DNA from 2 places in the Spirillospora sp. NPDC048823 genome. Region 1 is predicted to be linked to the other one. Evidence: riboswitches for the same ligand, from Rfam matches in the RefSeq annotation. Region 1 holds a riboswitch; the other holds the start of a gene.
What was found. Region 1 has a riboswitch for glycine ahead of gcvT (glycine cleavage system aminomethyltransferase GcvT). Riboswitches for the same ligand answer to the same signal wherever they lie in the genome.

Region 1 (9,558 bases):
AGGGTGCTGATAGCCGAGATCACGCGGACGTCGCAGGCGGTGGCGGGCACCTCGGGCCGTAAGGCCAAGGTATCCGCGCTCGCGGAGTGCCTGCGCGCGGCGGAGCCGGGCGAGGCCGCGACCGTGGTCGCCTACCTGTCCGGTGAGCTGCCGCAACGCCAGATCGGGGTCGGGTACGCGTCCCTGCGGGAGATCCCGCCGCCCGCCGCGGAGCCGTCCCTGACCGTCCCGGAGGTGGACGCCGCGTTCACCGAGATCGGCGCGGTCTCCGGGCCGGGCTCGGTCGCCCGGCGGCGCGAACTGCTGGCGGCGCTGTTCGGCCGCGCCACCCGCACCGAGCAGGACTTCCTGATCAGGCTGCTGGCGGGCGAGCTGCGGCAGGGCGCGCTGGACGGGGTGATGGCCGAGGCCATCGCGGCGGCGGCCGAGGTCCCGTCCGCGGAGGTGCGGCGGGCGTTCATGCTGCGCGGGTCGCTGGGGCCGGTCGCCACGGCCGCCTTCGCGGACGGCGTCGGCGGGCTGCGCGGGTTCGCGCTGGAGGTCGGGCGGCCGATCAAGCCGATGCTCGCGGCGTCCGCCCCGTCCATCGACGACGCGTTCGGCAAGCTCGGCGACGAGGCGGCCGTCGAGTGGAAGCTCGACGGGATCCGCGCGCAGGTGCACGTGTCCGGCGGCGAGGTGCGGGTGTTCACCCGGACGCTGGACGAGATCACCTCCCGGCTGCCCGAGGTGGTGGCGGCCATGCGGGAGCTGCCCGTCCGGGCGGCCGTGTTCGACGGCGAGCTGATCGCGCTCCGGCCGGACCGGCGTCCCCACCCGTTCCAGGTCACCGCCGCCCGCACCGCCACGCGGACCGCCAAGAACACCGAACCCGTACCGCTGTCGGTGTACCTGTTCGACGTCCTGTACCTGGACGAACCCGAGGCCGCCCCGGAAGGCACGGACGGTCGTCCCCCTGCGACGAACGACGAGGCCGAAGGCGCGCCGGGCGGCGGTCGCTCCGCGGAGGGCGGTCGCTCCGAAGAGGGCGGGGGCGATCTGCTCGATGCGGCGGGCGCGGTGCGGTACGAGGCGCTGGCCCGGGTCGTCCCCGAGGAGCTGCGGATGCCCCGGATCGTCACCGCCGACCCCGCGCGGGCCAAGGACGTCTTCGACGAGGCGGTCGCGCGCGGCCACGAGGGCGTGGTCGTCAAGTCCCTCGACTCCCCCTACACGGCCGGGCGGCGCGGCGCCGGCTGGATCAAGGTGAAGCCGCGGCACACCCTCGACCTCGTCGTCCTCGCCGTCGAATGGGGGCACGGCCGCCGGCAGGGGCTGCTGTCCAACCTGCATCTCGGTGCCCGCGACCCCGAGACCGGCGGGTTCGTCATGCTCGGCAAGACGTTCAAGGGCCTCACCGACGAGATGCTGGCCTGGCAGACGAAGCGGCTCCGCGAACTCGCCGTGCGCGAGGACGACTGGACGGTGCACGTCCGGCCCGAGCTGGTCGTCGAGATCGCGTTCGACGGTGTCCAGCACAGCCCCCGCTACCCGGGCGGCATCGCGCTCCGCTTCGCCCGCGTCCTGCGCTACCGGCCCGACAAGTCCGCCGCCGAGGCCGACACCATCGAAACCGTCCGCGCCGTCACCCCCGTCATGGACTGGCCCCCGGACTAGCCCCCGGCCCCGGGCCGGGGCGGGTCAGCCGGATGTCCCGGCTCGGGGGCGCCCGCCGGTCGGCGGTTCCTCCTCCTCCGGGGACTGGCGAGCGTCGCGTTCCGGGGCGGGCGGGCGGTCGCGGCGTCTGGACGCGGCGCGTGTCCTCATCCGGGACGCGTTCCCGCCGCGGGTGACGGCGCCGCGCCGCGCACGGGTCTGGGCACGGCGCCGCGCGCGGGCCTCGGCGCGGCGTTCGGCCCAGGTCCCGGTCTTGCGCCGGAAGGGGGACGCGGCCTTGCGCTCCGCTCGGGCCGCGGCCCTGCGCTGCACGCGGGCGAGCCGCCGGCGGCGGGCGCGCTCGGCCGCCTCGTTGCGGCGCTGCAGCAGCTCGGGCGGGATGAGGTCGTGCCGTCCCGCGATGAACTCCTGCACCCAGATCTTGCCCCGGATGAGCGGCCGGCGGATCGACTTCTCCCGCCGGACGGCCCGCTGGTACCTGCGCGACTCCCGGTCGTACCGCCAGCGCGACCAGGGCGACCCGGGCCGCGCCACCCGGATCGCGCCGATGACCAGCAGCGCGGGGACGAACAGGCCGATGAGCCCGGTCCAGATCTTGCCCTTCAGCAGCGTCAGCACGGCGAAGGCGAGGTTGACGACGAGGAACGCGGCGTAGAAGGGCGACATGGAGCCGGCGCCGGCGCCGGAGTCCAGCCCGAGGCTCTCGTAGCCGAGCGGGTGGACGCCGAGCAGCAGCAGCCCCGTCACGGCGATGGCGACGAAGACGGCGTCGACCGAAGCGCGGCCCTTCTCCGTCCAGTAGACGTCGCTGAGGTGCAGGATCAGCGCGAACTCGTCCAGGACGAGGGCGGAGCCCATCCCGAACACGACGGCCGCCGCCAGGTCGAGGCCGACGAACGCGTCGGGGACGGCCAGGCTCGCCACGCCGCCCGCCAGCATCAGCACGACGCCGAACACGACATGGTGGATGTGCACGTCACCGGCGGTCACGTTCCGGAACCACCGCACGTTCGAGCGGATCAGCCGGACGTTCACCCGCGTCAGCACAAAAGTGATCATGAACGCGACGAAGAAGCCGAACAGCGGAAGCCGCCCGGTCTCCACGATCCGCGCGTCGAACATCCCGATCATCTGCCCCCCGTAGCCTCCATCATGCCCGGTGACATGCACGGATATCGTGGGACGCGGCCGATCAGCGACGATCCGAGGAGAAACCGCCGTGACCCGCATCGAGGACCGCTGCGACCCCGGGTACCGGGCATGGATCTCCGAGGCCGTCCGGCTCGTCGACGCCGACGCCAACCGCAGCGCCGACACGCACCTGCACGTGTTCCCGCTGCCGCCGGAGTGGGGCATCGACCTGTATCTGAAGGACGAGTCCGTCCATCCCACCGGTTCCCTGAAACACCGGCTCGCGCGGTCGCTGTTCCTGTACGGGCTGGCGAACGGCTGGATCCGCGCCGACACGACGATCATCGAGGCATCCAGCGGATCGACGGCGGTGTCGGAGGCGTACTTCGCGCGGCTGCTCGGGCTGCCGTTCGTCGCGGTGATGCCCGCGTCCACCAGCCCGGAGAAGATCCAGCTCATCGAGTTCCACGGCGGCCGCTGCCATCTGGTGGACGACCCGTCGTCGATCTACGACGAGTCGCGGCGGCTGGCGGCCGAGTGCGGCGGGCACTTCATGGATCAGTTCACCTACGCCGAGCGGGCCACGGACTGGCGCGGCAACAACAACATCGCCGAGTCGATCTTCGAGCAGATGCGGCTGGAGCGGTTCCCCGAACCGTCCTGGGTGGTGGTGGGCGCGGGCACCGGCGGGACGTCCGCGACGATCGGCCGGTACGCGCGGTACCGGCGGTTCCAGACGCGGCTCGCGGTCGTCGACCCGGAGGGGTCGGCGTTCTTCGGCTCGTTCGCCGACGCGGACCCGGAGCGGACGGCGGCGGGCTCGCGGATCGAGGGTATCGGCCGTCCCCGCGTCGAGCCGTCCTTCATGCCCGCGGTGATCGACCGGATGATCCGGGTACCGGACGCGGCGTCCGTCGCGGCGATGCGCTGGACGAGCGAGGTCAGCGGCCGCGACGTCGGCGGCTCGACCGGCACCAACATGTGGGGCGCGGCGGTGCTGGTCGCGCAGATGCGGGCGGCCGGGGAACGCGGCAGCGTCGTCACGCTGATCTGCGACGGTGCCGAACGCTACACCGGCACCTACGGGTCGGACGCGTGGCTGGCCGAGCAGGGCCTGGACATAGGGCCCTACCTCGCCGCGCTGAACGGTTTCCTGAAGACCGGTGAGCTGCCCGCTACCCTGTGAAACGGACGGGGTTGACGAGGTCGGCGTAGATGAGCAGCCCGCCCATGATGATCAGCACGGCCGCCATCACGTAGGTCACCGGCAACGCCTTGGCCACGTCCACATAGCCGGGGTCGGGCCTCCGGAAGACCTTGGCGAACGCCTTCTTGATCGCCTCCAGGAGGGCGCCTGCGATGTGCCCTCCGTCCAGCGGCAGCAGCGGGACGAGGTTGAACATCCCGACCGCGAGGTTCAGCGACCCGAGCAGCATCACGAAGTAGGAGACCTTCTCGGTCCCGGTCAGGGTGTCGGACGCGGCGACGTCCCCGCCGATCCGGCTGACGCCGACGACCCCGATCGGGCCGTTCGGGTCGCGTTCCTCCCCGCCGAACGCCGCCTCCCAGATGCCGACCATCTTCTCCGGCATCCGCACCAGCGCGCCCGCGGTGCGGGCGGTGAGGTCGCCCATCGTGCTCGCGACCGCGCCGGGGCCCTGCCGCTCGACGGCGCTGGTCGGCGTGATGCCGAGGAACCCGACCTCGACGATCTTGTCCGGGTCCTCCAGGTGGTACATCCGGTTGCGGGTGATCGGGACGTTCAGCTTCACGTCCCGCCCGTCGCGCTCGACGGTCATCGGCACGGTCTGCCCGCCCGCCCCGCGGATCAGCTCCTGCAGCTGCCGGTAGTCGTCGATCTTCTGGCCGCCGAACACGACGATCTGGTCACCGGCCTGCAGCCCGACCTGCTTCGCCGGGGTCGGCGCGGCGTTCGCCGGGCACTCGGTGAGCTCGGACTGGCTCGCCGGCACCATGCATTCGGCGACCTCCCGGATCACCGGCTGCGGCTGGTTCGTGCCGATGCCCATCAGCAGGATCGCGAAGAACACCACCGCCAGCAGCAGGTTCATCGCGGGCCCGCCGGACATGATCAGCAGCTTCTGCCACCACTTCTTGCCGTAGAAGACGCGGGTCTCGTCTCCCGGCCGAACCTCCTCCAGCGCCACCCCGCGCGCGGACTCGATGAGCCCCTGGAACGGGCCGGTGCTGGCCTGCCGGATCTTCCCGGGTGCGTCTCCTTTGCGCGGTGGCAGCATCCCGATCATCCGGATGTAGCCGCCGAGCGGAATCCATTTGATCCCGTACTCGGTCTCGCCGCGGCGCCACGACCACATCGTCGGACCGAACCCGACCATGAACTGGGTGGTCCGCACCTTGAACAGCTTGGCGAACGAGAAGTGCCCGAGCTCGTGCAGCGCGATGGACACCAGGAGGCCGAAGAACAGAATCAACGCTCCAGCCAGGTATGCCATGCGGCTAGCCCCTCCGGTCGTGCACCCCGCTCACCGGGGGGTGGTCTCCAGCAACCCAACTCAGAGTACGGCACGGCTCCCGGTTTGGTTGAACCAGCGCGCAAGGCGGCCGGACGCCCTCACGGCCCCGAATTGGAACCGAGTTGCTAAGCGGCCCCCACGCCATTGGCACGCACGAGAGTATTCGCGCGCCACGCCACCTGCGCATCATGGCGGCCCCACCCCGGTCCATGGAGGTACTGCCTTGAAACGCGGTCATGTAGCGGCCCTGGCGTTGATGCTCGCCCTGGCCGGATGCGGCGGCTCCGGCGACGGCGGCGGGGCCGCCGAGTCACCCGGCCCTTCGTCCTCGTCGTCCGGCAAGGGGACGACGGTCCTGCCCACCCCGCCCGGGCAGTCGAAGGCGGCCAAGGCGTTCAACGACTGCATGCGCAAGCAGGGCGTTGAGCTGCCCAGCCCGAACCCGACCGCCACACCGGCCGAGAAGGAGATCAAGAAGCGCATGACAGCCCTGCGCGCGTGCATGAAGGCCCTGTCGTCGTCCCCGCCCGCCCAGCCGCGCTGAATCCGGCGGTATCGGACGCACGCAGAGGAATGCAATACTGGCGCAGCCGATGATCCCGTGCGGGAGAGTCCCTTGCAGCCGGTGAGGGACGCCGAAGGAGCAAATCCTCCCCGGAACCTCTCAGGCACCATGGACCGCACGGGTACGGCGACCTCTGGAAAGCGGGGGCCCGGGTCCCCCGCCGAAGGTGAAAGCCCGCCCCGGTGGCGGGTGAATCTCTCAGGCGCCGATGACAGAGGGGGAGGCACCGAGCCGACCGGTGCGCGAGTGGGACGATGGACCATACGCGCCCGCGACGAAGGAGCCGAACCGATGTCCGCCGACCCGACCGCGAAGAAGACGCCGCTGCACGACGTCCACCAGGACCTCGGCGCGAACCTCGTCGATTTCGCCGGCTACCTGATGCCGCTGCGCTACGCGAGCGAGACCGCCGAGCACCAGGCCGTCCGCACCGGCGCGGGGCTGTTCGACCTGTCGCACATGGGGGAGATCTTCGTCTCCGGGCCGGGCGCGGGCGCGGCGCTCGACTTCGCGCTGGTCGGCAGTCTCGCGTCGATGCCGGTGGGCAAGGCCCGCTACACGGTGGTCTGCGGGCAGGACGGCGGCGTCCTGGACGACGTGATCGTCTACCGGCTCGCCGACGCCACCTGGATGGTCGTCGCGAACGCCGCCAACACGGGCGTCGTCCGGGAGGCGCTGACCGAACGGGCAGCGGCCTTCGAGGCGGCCGTCGAGGACCGTTCCGGCACCTACGGGCTGATCGCCCTGCAGGGTCCCCGTTCCCAGGAAATTCTCGAAGGGTTCACCGACGCCGCCGTCGCCGACCTCAAGTACTACGCGGTCGTCGCCGGGCGGGTCGCGGGCGTCGACGCCCTCATCGCGCGCACCGGGTACACGGGCGAGGACGGCTTCGAGCTGTTCGTCGACGCGTCCGACGCCGTCGCGCTGTGGAAGGCGCTCGCCGGGGTGGACGGCGTCGTCCCCGCCGGGCTGTCCGCGCGCGACACGCTCCGTCTCGAAGCGGGCATGCCGCTGTACGGCAACGAGCTGACGGCCGAGACGACGCCGTTCGAGGCGGGCCTCGGCCGGATCGTGAAGCTGGACAAGCCGGGCGACTTCGTTGGAAAGACCGCCTTGGCGGCGCTGGCGCAGACCCCGCCCGGCCGTAGGCTCGTGGGACTGGTCGCGCGCGGGCGTCGCGCGCCGCGAAAGGGGTATCAGGTCGTCACGTCGGGCGGCACGCCGTGCGGGGTCGTGACGAGCGGCGCCCCGTCGCCCACACTGGGCACGCCGATCGCCTTGGCGTACCTCGACAGCGGCGCCGAGGAGACGGACCTCGCGGTGGACGTCCGCGGCCGGCACGAGCCGGTGGACGTGGTCGCCCTCCCGTTCTACAAGCGTTCCTAGAAGAGAAGGTGTGAGGGTGCGGGGGTCACCCCCACAGTGACACCCCACCATGACCAGAAAGAAGTGATCGTGAGCGTTCCGGAGCAGCTCCGCTACAGCGAAGAGCACGAGTGGGTGTCCGGCCTCGGTGGCGAGGACGGCATCGTCACCATCGGCATCACCGCGCACGCCGCCGACGCCCTCGGGGAGATCGTCTACCTCGAACTGCAGCCGTCCGAGGGCGACGCCGTCGAGGCGGGCGAGCCCTGCGGCGAGATCGAGTCGACCAAGTCCGTCAGCGACATCTACTCCCCCGTCAGCGGCGAGATCACCGCGATCAACAGCGCGGTGGTGGACGAGCCCAAGGTCATCAACGACGACCCGTACGGCGAGGGCTGGATCTTCAAGGTCCGCATCTCCGACGAGCCGGGCGACCTGCTCGACTCCGTCGCCTACGACAAGCTGATCGAGGAGAGCTGATCTTGAGCCTGAACGATTCGCTCGCCGCGGCCGACCCGGAGGTCGCCGCGGCCGTCGCCGCCGAGCTCCGTCGGCAGCAGTCCACCCTCGAAATGATCGCCTCGGAGAACTTCGCGCCGGTGTCGGTCCTGGAGGCGCAGGGCTCAGTCCTCACCAACAAGTACGCCGAGGGCTACCCCGGCCGGCGCTACTACGGCGGCTGCGAGCACGTCGACGTCACCGAGCAGCTCGCCATCGACCGCGCCAAGTCGCTGTTCGGCGCCGAGCACGCGAACGTCCAGCCGCACAGCGGCGCGCAGGCCAACACGGCCGTGTACTTCGCGATGCTGCAGCACGGCGACACGATCCTCGGGCTCGACCTCGCGCACGGCGGGCACCTCACCCACGGGATGCGGCTGAACTACTCCGGCAAGACGCTGAACGTGGTGCCGTACCACGTCCGCGCGGAGGACGGCCTGGTCGACATGGACGAGGTGGCGTCCCTCGCGGCCGAGCACCGTCCCAAGATGATCGTGGCGGGCTGGTCGGCGTATCCGCGGCAGCTCGACTTCCCGGCGTTCCGGGAGATCGCCGACTCGTCCGGTGCCCTGCTCATGGTCGACATGGCGCACTTCGCCGGCCTCGTCGCCGCGGGCCTGCACCCGTCGCCCGTCCCGTACGCGGACATCGTCACGACCACCACGCACAAGACGCTCGGCGGCCCCCGCGGCGGCCTGATCCTCGCCCGCGAGGAGTACGGCAAGAAGATCAACTCCGCGGTGTTCCCCGGCATGCAGGGCGGCCCGCTGGAGCATGTGATCGCCGCCAAGGCCGTCGCCCTCAAGATCGCCGCCTCGGACGAGTTCCGCGCCCGCCAGTCCCTCACCGTCGAGGGAGCCAGGCTCCTCGCCGAACGTCTTCTCGCCGAGGACTCCGCCAAGGCCGGCGTGAGGGTCCTGACCGGCGGCACGGACGTCCACCTCGTCCTTGTCGACCTCGTGGACTCCGACCTCACCGGCCGCGACGCCGAGGACCGCCTGCACGGCATCGGCATCACCGTCAACCGCAACGCCGTCCCGAACGACCCGCGTCCGCCGATGGTGACGTCGGGCCTGCGGATCGGCACACCCGCCCTCGCCACCCGCGGCTTCACCACCGCCGACTTCGCCGAGGTCGCCGACATCATCGCGCTGGCCCTCCAGCCGGCCTTCGACCGCGACGCCCTGTCGGCCCGCGTGAAGGCCCTCGCCGACGAGCATCCCCTGTACCCGGACCTGTGACGGCACCGCGCCCCCTTCCATTCCGGGAGGGGGCGCGAGCTACAACGGAGTAGCAATGGCCATCAGCGTTTTCGACCTGTTCAAAATCGGGATCGGCCCCTCGTCCTCCCACACCGGCGGCCCGATGGCCGCCGCACACCGCTTCGCCCAAGCCCTGCACCGTGACGGCCTCCTGGAGAAGACAGCCTCCGTCCAGGTGGTGCTTTACGGTTCCCTCGGCCTCACCGGAAAGGGCCACGGCAGCGACAAGGCCGTCATCCTCGGCCTCGAAGGCGACAAACCCGAACGGGTCGACGTCGACGGCATAGACGCCCGCCTGGAGAGAATCCGCGAACGCGGAACCCTGCGCCTCTTCGACGACCACGAAATCCCCTTCGTGGTCAACGAACACCTCGTCTTCGAACGCAGGAAATCGCTCCCCGGCCACCCCAACGGCATGCGCTTCACAGCCCTCGACGCCTCGGGCGACGAACTGCGCACAAGGGTCTACTACTCCGTCGGCGGCGGCTTCGTCGTGGACGAGAACGCCACCGGTGCCGACCGCATCAAACCCGACGACACCGCCCTGCCCCACCCCTTCGACACGGCCGCCGAACTCCTCGAACGC
Region 2 (9,558 bases), on a different contig from region 1:
CTCCCACCACAGGTCGGCGGGTTCGCCGTCCTCCTCGCCGTCGCCGAAGTCGCGGCGCAGCCGCGCCCGGACCTGCCCCGCGGTGCCCGGGTCGGCCAGGCCCCGCCGCCACACCTCGCCCGCCTCGGCGGCGCGTCCCCGCAGCGGCAGCGTCCGCGCCAGCAGCTCGGTGGCCAGCGGCCCCACCTCCAGGTCGGGCGGCTCCTCCCCCAGCGCCGCGCCGAACGCGCCGATCGCCTGATCGAGGTAGGAGATGCCGAGCGCCACGGCGAGCCGCGCGTAGGCGTACGGGGCGGTGGCCCGGTCGATCAGCCTGAGCCCGGCGGCGAGGATCCGCTGGGCCCGCGCGGGATCGCCGCGTTCCAGCAGCCGCTGGGCCAGGTCGTGCGCGGCGGGCGGCCCGTACTCGGCGTCACCGGTCCCGATCACCGCCTCCCAGTGCTCGCGGGCCTCGTCGAACTCGCCGGCGTCGTCGGCGATCCGGGCGAGCGCCAGGTGGGCGGGCGGAAGGTAGGCGGCGTTGCCGAAGTCGACCACGACCCGCCAGGCGGGCGCCGCCCGGCCGTGCTCACCGGCCCGCTCGTGCGTGAGGGCCAGATGGTAGGCGGCGCGCGGCCCGTACTCGGGATCCCCGGTGGCGATCGCGGCGCGGTCCGCCTCCCGCGCCCCCTCCACGTCACCGGAGTCGTCGAGGACGACGGCCAGCCCCAGCGCGGCCTGCGCCCGCCAGGGCGTCTCACCGAGCGCGAGCACCCTCTCGAACAGCGGCGCCGCCCTCTCCGCCGCACCGTTCTCGGCGAGGTTCCGCGCCTCCTCGCACAACTGCGCCGGGTCGTCGGACACACGCTCCGGTGACTCGCTCATCGATCTGCCCTCTGGGGGTCGGGGTCGCCGGAAAAGCCTAGCGATCCGGCCCTTCCACGTCTCGCGGCGACACCCTGAACCTCACCAAGATCACGAATTGTGCCCCCGCTTCCGGGCTCAGTCCTCGAAGGCGTCCGGGGGCGGGCAGGAGCAGACGAGGTTGCGGTCGCCGTACGCCTGGTCGATGCGGCGGACGGGCGGCCAGTACTTGTCGTCGCGCAGGGCGGGGACGGGGTAGGCGGCCTCCTGGCGGGTGTAGGCGTGCTTCCAGTCGTCGGAGATGAGGCAGGCGGCGGTGTGCGGGGCGTTCTTGAGGGGGTTGTCCTCGCGGTCGTAGCCGCCGTCGGCGACCCGCTGGATCTCGCGGCGGATCTCGATCATGGCGTCGCAGAACCGGTCGAGCTCGGCGAGGTCCTCGGACTCGGTCGGCTCGATCATCAGGGTTCCGGCGACGGGGAACGACAGGGTCGGGGCGTGGAAGCCGTAGTCGATGAGGCGCTTGGCGACGTCCTCGGCGGTGATCCCGGTCTCCTTCGTGATCTTCCGGAGGTCGGCGATGCACTCGTGGGCGACGAGGCCGTTGCGGCCGGTGTACAGGATCGGGTAGTGCGGCGCGAGGCGGGCGGCGAGGTAGTTGGCGCCGACGATCGCACCCTCGGTGGCGGCGCGCAGGCCGTCCGGGCCCATCATCGCGATGTACGCCCAGGAGATCGGCAGGATGCCCGCCGAGCCCCACGGCGCCGCGGAGATCGGGCCGACGCCCGTCTCGGGGCCCGCCTCGGCGCGGAGCGGGTGGTTCGGCAGGAACGGGGCCAGGTGCTCGCGGACGCCGATCGGCCCGACGCCGGGGCCGCCGCCGCCGTGCGGGATGCAGAACGTCTTGTGCAGGTTGAGGTGCGAGACGTCCGACCCGAACTCGCCGGGACGGGCCAGGCCGACGAGCGCGTTGAGGTTGGCGCCGTCCACGTAGACCTGGCCGCCGGCCTCGTGCACGGCCGCGCACACGTCGGTGATCGTCTCCTCGAAGACGCCGTGCGTGGACGGGTAGGTCACCATGATCGCGGCGAGCCGGTCGCCGTGCCGGCCGATCTTGGCGTGCAGGTCGTCGAGGGCGACGTTGCCGCCTTCGTCGCACTTGACGACGACGACGCGCATCCCGGCCATGACGGCGCTGGCGGCGTTGGTGCCGTGCGCGGACGACGGGATCAGGCACACGTCCCGGTGCCGCTCGCCGCGGGATGCGTGGTAGCCGCGGATGGCGAGCAGGCCGGCCAGCTCGCCCTGCGAGCCGGCGTTCGGCTGGACGGAGACTTCGGCGTACCCGGTGATCTCGGCGAGCGCGCGCTCCAGTTCGCCGATCAGCTCGACGTAGCCGGCGGCCTGGTCGACGGGGGCGAACGGGTGGATGTCCGCGAACTCCGGCCAGGTGATCGGCTCCATCTCGGCGGTGGCGTTCAGCTTCATCGTGCAGGAACCGAGCGGGATCATGGAGCGGTCGAGGGCGATGTCCTTGTCCTGGAGTCTGCGCAGGTAGCGCAGCATCGCGGTCTCGGAGCGGTGCGCGTGGAAGACCGGGTGGGTCAGGTAGGGGCTCTCGCGGCGCAGCCCGTCCGGGAGCGCCTCGGCCGCCTCGGCGGCGCCGGCGGCCGGGACGCCGAACGCCTCCAGGACGGCGGTGACGTGCCGGGGCAGCGTCGTCTCGTCGCAGGCGATCCCGACGTGGTCGGCGCCGGCGGGACGCAGGTTGATCCCGCGCTCGCGGGCCGCGGCGACGACCTCCGCGGCGCGGCCGGGGACGCGGGCGAGGACGGTGTCGAAGAACGCGTCGTGGACGATCTCCACGCCGCCGCCGCGCAGCCCCGCGGCGATCTCCGCGGCGCGGCGGTGCGTCCGCTGGGCGATCGCGGCGAGTCCCTCCGGCCCGTGGTAGACGGCGTACATGCTCGCCATGACGGCGAGGAGGACCTGCGCGGTGCAGATGTTGCTGGTGGCCTTCTCGCGCCGGATGTGCTGCTCGCGGGTCTGCAGCGCCAGCCGGTGCGCGGGGGCGCCGCCGGCGTCGACGGACACGCCGACGAGCCGTCCGGGGAGCTGCCGCTGGATCCCCTCGCCGACCGCCATGTAGCCGGCGTGCGGGCCGCCGAAGCCGTACGGGACGCCGAACCGCTGCGTCGAGCCCACGGCGATGTCGGCGCCGGACTCGCCCGGCGGGCGCAGCAGCGTCAGCGCGAGCAGGTCGGCGGCGACGACGACCCTGGCGCCGCGGTCGTGCGCCTGGCCGATGACCGGCTCCAGGTCGCGGACGGCGCCGGACGCGCCCGGGTACTGCAGCAGCACGCCGAAGAAGTCCCCCTCGGGAAGCCCGCCGGCCAGGTCGGCGGTGACCACCTCGATGCCGAGCGGGACGGCCCGCGTCCGCACGACGTCGATCGTCTGCGGGAGGGCGTCGGCGTCGACCAGGAACGTCCCTGGGTCCTTGCGCCTGGAGACGCGGTGGGCGAGGGCCATCGCCTCTGCGGCGGCGGTTCCCTCGTCCAGCATGGACGCGTTCGCGACCGGCAGGCCCGTCAGGTCGGCGACCACGGTCTGGAAGTTCAGCAGGGCCTCAAGGCGCCCCTGGGATATCTCCGGCTGGTAGGGGGTGTAGGCGGTGTACCAGCCGGGGTTCTCCATGACGTTGCGCAGGATGACGGCCGGGGTGACCGTGCCGTGGTAGCCGAGGCCGATCATGGACGTCAGGACGGTGTTGCGGGCGGCGAGCTCGCGCAGCCGTTCCAGCGCGGCGGGCTCGCTCAGCGCGGGCGGCAGGTCCAGCGGCCTGGACGTGCGGATCGCGGCGGGCACCGCGTCGTCGATGAGGGCCTCGATGCCGGAGTAGCCGATCACGGCGAGCATCCGGGCCTGGTCGGCGGCGGAGGGGCCGACATGCCGGTCGGCGAACGTGGAACGGGGGTGCTGCGGCGAGGCCACGGGGGCGAAGAACTGGGCGGTCATGGAGAGCCTCCTGGCTGCTGCGATGCTCAGATCCGCCGCCGGCGCGGGGCCGGCGGCCGGTCTCCCCCTCTGTCATCGGCACCTGAGAGCTTCACCCGCGCGGCGGGGTTTCCCCTTCGGTGAGACGCCCTTCCCCGCGTGCGGGGACCGACGCCTGCTTTCCAGAGGTGCCTCGCCCAGCGGTCCTTTTGCCTGAGAGGTTCCGGGGAGGTTGCCCCTTCGGCGCCCCACGCTGGCGGCGTGGGGTCTCTCCCGCACAGGGTCGACGGCATGTCCTCGACAAACCCTACCCAAAGCCGCGGCCCGGGATCGGCCCTCCCCGGCCCGGCGCGAGCGACCGGCGGCATCCCGCCTTACCAATGAGTAGGATATGGAGGTCTGACCTGGGAGGTAACGGGCCTCGGGGCCTCGGGACGCGAGATGGGGCTGCCGGTGCACACACGACGGCCGGACGGCCGCCGGCCGCTCGACGGCGCGCCGCCGGTTCTGGGACGCTGATCGCGATGACGGATGGTCAGGGCGGCGGTACGGCGTGACGCAGACCCGCGACGGAACGGTGCGTCCCAGGCAGGGCGCGGCCTCAGGTGTGCCCGTCGACGAGCCCGCCCAGCCCGACCGGATCCGCCGCCCGTCGGACGCCATCAGGTTCGCCGCGTCGGTGACCGGCCTGGCGGCGGTGATGCTGCTGGTGTCGTTCGCGAAGGGGACGACGCACGGCCTGCACGCCGACATCCAGGAGGGCACCGCGCACGCGCCCTGGCTGCTGCTGTCCCTGGCCACGCTGATCTCCAGCTTCGGCGTGCTGGCCGCGCCGATCGCGTTCGGCATCGAGCGGCTGTTCCACAAGGACGGGACGCGTGTCGCGATCGCGCTGCTGGCCGCCATGATCGCATTCGGGATCACGGTCGGGCTGGACGACCTCGTGGTGCGGGCGGCGCCCGGCGGCGTCTTGGACTCGCTGATCTGGGGCGGCACGGAGACGGCCCCCATCCACACCGACATCGCCCCCGTGATCGCTTTCGTCAGCGCGGTCGGAATGGCCGGGCGCGCCCGGTGGCAGGCCGCGACGTGGACGATGATCGGGCTGGCGGCGCTGACCGGCCTCACCGCCAACTACGCCTCGGTGTCCGCGCTGGCGGCCACCTACTTCCTCGGACGCGCCATCGGCCACGGCACCCTGTACGTCGTCGGCACGCCGAACCCGCGTCCCGCGGGCACGGCGGTCGTCGCGGCGCTCGAACGGCTCGGGCTGCGCCCGGAGCGGGCCGCGCGCCTGGACGACCCCGCCGGCGGCGCCGAGGAGACCCGCCGGTACGGCGTCGTCCTCGCCCCCCGTCCCGAGGACGGGGACGGGGACGGGGACGAGGAGGGGGACGGCGGCGGTGCGCGTCTCCCGGTCCGCCACGGCGGCCGCGGCGAATGGGACCTCGAACTCCGCGTCTTGGACCGCGACCAGCAGACGGCGGGGGTGCTGTATCGCGTCTGGCGGCTGCTGCGGCTGCGGTCCACGACGACGGGGCGGGCGCTGCGGTCGCTGCGCAGGTCCCTGGAGCAGGAGTCGCTGATGGCGTACGCGGTGGACGCCGCGGGCGCCCGGACCCCCCGTCTGGTCGGCACGTCGGAGGTCGGCACGGAGGCGGCGCTGCTGGCGTTCGAGCACGTGCCGGGGCGGCGGCTCGCCGACGTCCCCGGCGAGGAGATCACCGACGCGCTGCTGACGGACGTGTGGCGGCAGTTCCGTTCGCTGCAGGCGGGCCGGCTCGCGCACCGGCGGCTGCAGGACGAGGCCATCGTGGTCGGCGGCGACGGCCGCGCCTACATCACCGACCTGCGGGCCGGGGAGACCGCGTCGGGCGACCTGGCGCTGCGGCTCGACCTGGCGCAGCTGCTGACGACGCTCGCGCTGCGGGCGGGGCCGGAGCGGGCGGTCCGCACCGCCGCGTCGGTGCTGGGCGAGGAGCCTCTGGCCGCCGCGGTGCCGCTGCTGCAGAGGGTGGCGCTGTCGCGGACGACCCGGACGGCGCTGCGCCACGACCGGGAGGTGCTGACCCGCATCCGGGAGCAGATCGTCCGGTTGAAGCCGGAGACGGAGGTCGCACCGGCCAGGCTGGAACGGTTCCGGCCCCGGACGATCTTCAGCATCGTGGCGCTGTCGATCGCGGCCTACATCGTCATCCCGCAGGTCGCGAGCATGGACGTGGGGACCATGGCGTCCGCGGCGAGCTGGCACTGGGCCCTGGCCGCGCTGGGCGGGGCGGCCCTCACCTACGTGGCCGCGGCGCTCATGCTGATGGGGTTCGTGCCGGAGCGGCTGCCGCTGGGGCGGACGGTGCTGGTCCAGGTCGCCGCGTCGTTCGTGAAGCTGGTGGCGCCGGCGGCCGTGGGCGGCGTCGCGGTCAACACCCGCTACCTGCAGCGCTCGGGGCTGCGGCCCGGCCTGGCGGTGGCGAGCGTCGGCGCGTCGCAGCTGATGGGGCTGGTCACGCACATCCTGCTGCTGATCCTGTTCGGGTTCCTCACCGGCTCGACGACGAAGGCGACACAGGACCTCGCGCCGTCCCGCACGATCGTCATCGCGGTGCTGTCGCTGGGGCTGCTGGCGGGGCTGGCGATGACCGTCCCGCGGGTCCGGCGGGAGGTCACGTCGCGGCTGAAGAGCATGTTCTCCGGTGTGGTGCCCCGGCTGGTGGACGTCCTGCAGACCCCGAAGAAGCTGGTCACGGGAATGGGCGGGACGCTGCTGCTGACGGCGGCGTTCGTGCTCTGCCTGGACGCCTCGATCCGCGCCTTCGGCGGGTCGCTGCCGCTGACGACCGTCGTGGTGGTCTTCCTCACCGCCAACGCGGTCGGGTCGGCGGCACCGACGCCCGGTGGCCTCGGCGCCGTCGAGGGGGCCCTGACGCTCGCGCTGACGATCTCGGGGCTCACCGCGGAGACGGCGACGTCGGCGGTGCTGCTCTTCCGGCTTCTCACGCTGTGGTTGCCGGTCCTGCCGGGATGGGGCGCGTTCACCTACCTGCAGCGCCGGGAGTCGCTCTGATCGCCTGCCCGTGGTCGTCAGGCCGTGGTCGTCAGGCCGTGGTCGTCAGGCCGTGGTCGTCAGGCCGTGGTCGTCAGCCGGTGCGGCGGGCGCGCCGCCGGCCGGCCAGTTCGTCGTGGGGGTGCTCGGACGGGTCGTCGTCGGCGGCGGCGGCCCGCTCACCGGGTAGTTCCGCGAGGCTGCCCTCCACCTCCTGCCACACCCTCCCGAGCGCGATGCCGAACACGCCCTGCCCGCCTTGCAGCAGATCGACGACCTCGTCGGGCGAAGTGCACTCGTACACGCTGACGCCGTCGCTCATCAGCGTGATCTGCGCCAGGTCCCGGACGCCCCGGTCCCGCAGGTGGGTGACGGCCGTGCGTATCTGCTGCAGCGACACACCGGTGTCCAGGAGCCGCTTCACGACCTTCAGGACGAGGATGTCGCGGAAGCTGTAGAGCCGCTGGCTGCCCGACCCGTGCGCCGGCCGCACGCTCGGCTCCACCAGTTTCGTGCGCGCCCAGTAGTCGAGCTGCCGGTAGGTGATCCCCGCCGCCGAGCACGCGGTCGGGCCGCGGTAACCGACATCCTCCGGCGGCGCCGAGACCTGGGTTTCGAAGAGCAGGCCCTGCTCTCCGGCCTGCCGGGACGCCATGTGCCTGTCGGGGGTCGCCTTGCCCTCGCCGCTGCTCACCGCCACGCGGACCTCCGGCTTCTATCAGCCCGTGCCGCTTCGTCAAGGGGGTTTGACGAATTACACCACGGGTGTTCCACCAGCACGGTAGGTGCCGGTCAGGGTGTGGTCAACGTTCACCGTCGGCGCGTCGCATGCCCGGATGAACCGGCTTCACGTGGGCAAACTGCGCACCTTCACCGCCTCACCACTCTTACCCCGGAGGCCGCCCGGTAAAAACCGGCAGGTCCGGGGCGATGCACAACCAATCGCGGCAGGGCATGACCATACACCCGAGGGTGACATTCCCCACGTTCGCTCTATGCCCCGCGCAGTCGCGGTCATGCGGACCCGGCGGCGGGCGTCCGTCAGCCCGCGCGGCCGAAGTCCTCCGGGGAGATGGTGTCGAGGAACTCGCGGAACTTCTCCACCTCGTCCTCCTGCTCGTCCGGGATGGCCACTCCGGCCTCTTCGAGGACGTCCTCGCTGGCGAAGATCGTGGCGCCGGTGCGCAGGGCCAGGGCGATGGAGTCGGAGGGGCGGGCGCTCACCTCGACGCCGTTGGAGAAGATGAGGTCGGCGAAGAAGATGCCTTCGCGCAGCGCCGTGATGTTGACGGTGCGGAGCTGCACGCTGAGGGCGTCGAGCACGTCGCGGAACAGGTCGTGGGTGAGGGGGCGGGCGGGCAGAACCCCCTGCTGGGCGAAGGCGATCGCGGTCGCTTCCACCGCCCCGATCCAGATGGGCAGGTAACGATCGCCCTCCGTCTCCTTCAACAGGACGATCGGCTGATTGGAGGGCATCTCGACCCGGACGCCGACGACCTCCATCTGCTTCACTGCGGCTCCCTGCTGGTTCTCGCTATCTCGATCACCACGTGCAGCGGATCGATTCGTGACCGAACCCTGTAGCCAACGTACACCCCGCCCCGGACAGCTCGTGTTGCCGCGGGTCCGGCAAAATCCTCCGCGGCGCCCATGATCAGCGGTCGAGGCTTTCACGGAGACCGGCCGACACCAGGGCGGCGTGGAGCCTGACCGACAGGGCGGCGATCTCCCGCGCGATCTCGGCGGCCTGCTCGTGGGCGCCCCGGCTGCGGCGCCGCAGCTGCGGCGCGACCATCTGCTCGATGAGGCCCGCCTGCCGGTCGGCGGCGGCCTTGACCGCCCGCAGGTGCCGGACCTCGAATCCGAACTCGCCGAGCGCCGCGGCGGCCCGCGCGATGCTGAGCGCGTCGCCCTCGTAGTGCGCGCCGGCCCTGCGGACGAGCCCGTACTCCTCCAGCCTGGCCAGGAGGGCCTCGTCGATGCCGGCGCCGTCCAGGAGCTGGCGGCGCGTCAGCCGGACGGCGGGGTCGTCGGCGGTGGTGTCGGCGGCGACGAGCGTGCGGGGGCGGCGCTGCGGCGTACCGGGGTCGCCGGGCTTGCGGGAGCCGAGCGGCGGAACGCTCTCGCCGCGGTCGCACGCCTCCAGATGCTGCCGGATGACGCGCAGCGGCAGGTAGTGGTCGCGCTGCGCGGCGAGGACGAACCGGAGCCGCTCCACGTCGGCGGCGCCGAACTTGCGGTAGCCGGACGGGCTGCGCTGCGGCTCGACCAGGCCCTCGGACTCCAGGAACCGGATCTTGGAGATGGTGATGTCGGGGAATTCGGGCCGGAGCAGCCCGAGGACGTCCCCGATCGTCATCAGGGACCGGGCTGGCTGCGCGTTCAAGGCCCCTCCCATCGTCGCCGCGACCTCGTGTCGTGCTCGCCGTGCTCCGCCGGTCAGCCGTGCGCCGGGTTGGTCAGGAACACCAGCCGGAACTTTCCGATCTGGACCTCGTCGCCGCCCGACAGCGCGGCCTGGTCGATCCGCTGCCGGTTGACGTAGAGGCCGTTGAGGCTGCCCACGTCGCGGACGGAGAACGCACCGCCCTGGCGGGAGAACTCGGCATGCCTGCGGGAGACGGTGACGTCGTCCAGGAAGATGTCGCTCTCGGGGTGCCGGCCGGCGGATGTGCGGTCCT

Region 2: another riboswitch for glycine. It lies ahead of gcvP (aminomethyl-transferring glycine dehydrogenase); the one in region 1 lies ahead of gcvT (glycine cleavage system aminomethyltransferase GcvT).

Annotation. Positions count from the first base shown of each region.
Region 1 covers NZ_JBICUT010000011.1:115,786-125,343, reverse strand. The annotation lists gene ACGFK0_RS24630 (ATP-dependent DNA ligase) at 4-1,656, shown strand; gene ACGFK0_RS24625 (hypothetical protein) at 1,681-2,787, opposite strand; gene ACGFK0_RS24620 (PLP-dependent cysteine synthase family protein) at 2,876-3,973, shown strand; gene ACGFK0_RS24615 (M50 family metallopeptidase) at 3,963-5,261, opposite strand; gene ACGFK0_RS24610 (hypothetical protein) at 5,506-5,826, shown strand; glycine riboswitch at 5,877-5,973, shown strand; gene gcvT (glycine cleavage system aminomethyltransferase GcvT) at 6,139-7,233, shown strand; gene gcvH (glycine cleavage system protein GcvH) at 7,303-7,692, shown strand; gene glyA (serine hydroxymethyltransferase) at 7,695-8,951, shown strand; gene ACGFK0_RS24590 (L-serine ammonia-lyase) at 9,007-9,558, shown strand, end outside.
Region 2 covers NZ_JBICUT010000008.1:42,307-51,864, forward strand. The annotation lists gene ACGFK0_RS19755 (tetratricopeptide repeat protein) at 1-864, opposite strand, end outside; gene gcvP (aminomethyl-transferring glycine dehydrogenase) at 982-3,858, opposite strand; glycine riboswitch at 3,921-4,028, opposite strand; glycine riboswitch at 4,029-4,123, opposite strand; gene ACGFK0_RS19765 (YbhN family protein) at 4,391-6,898, shown strand; gene ACGFK0_RS19770 (MerR family transcriptional regulator) at 6,972-7,577, opposite strand; gene ACGFK0_RS19775 (bifunctional nuclease family protein) at 7,919-8,389, opposite strand; gene ACGFK0_RS19780 (MerR family transcriptional regulator) at 8,532-9,263, opposite strand; gene ACGFK0_RS19785 (FHA domain-containing protein) at 9,317-9,558, opposite strand, start outside.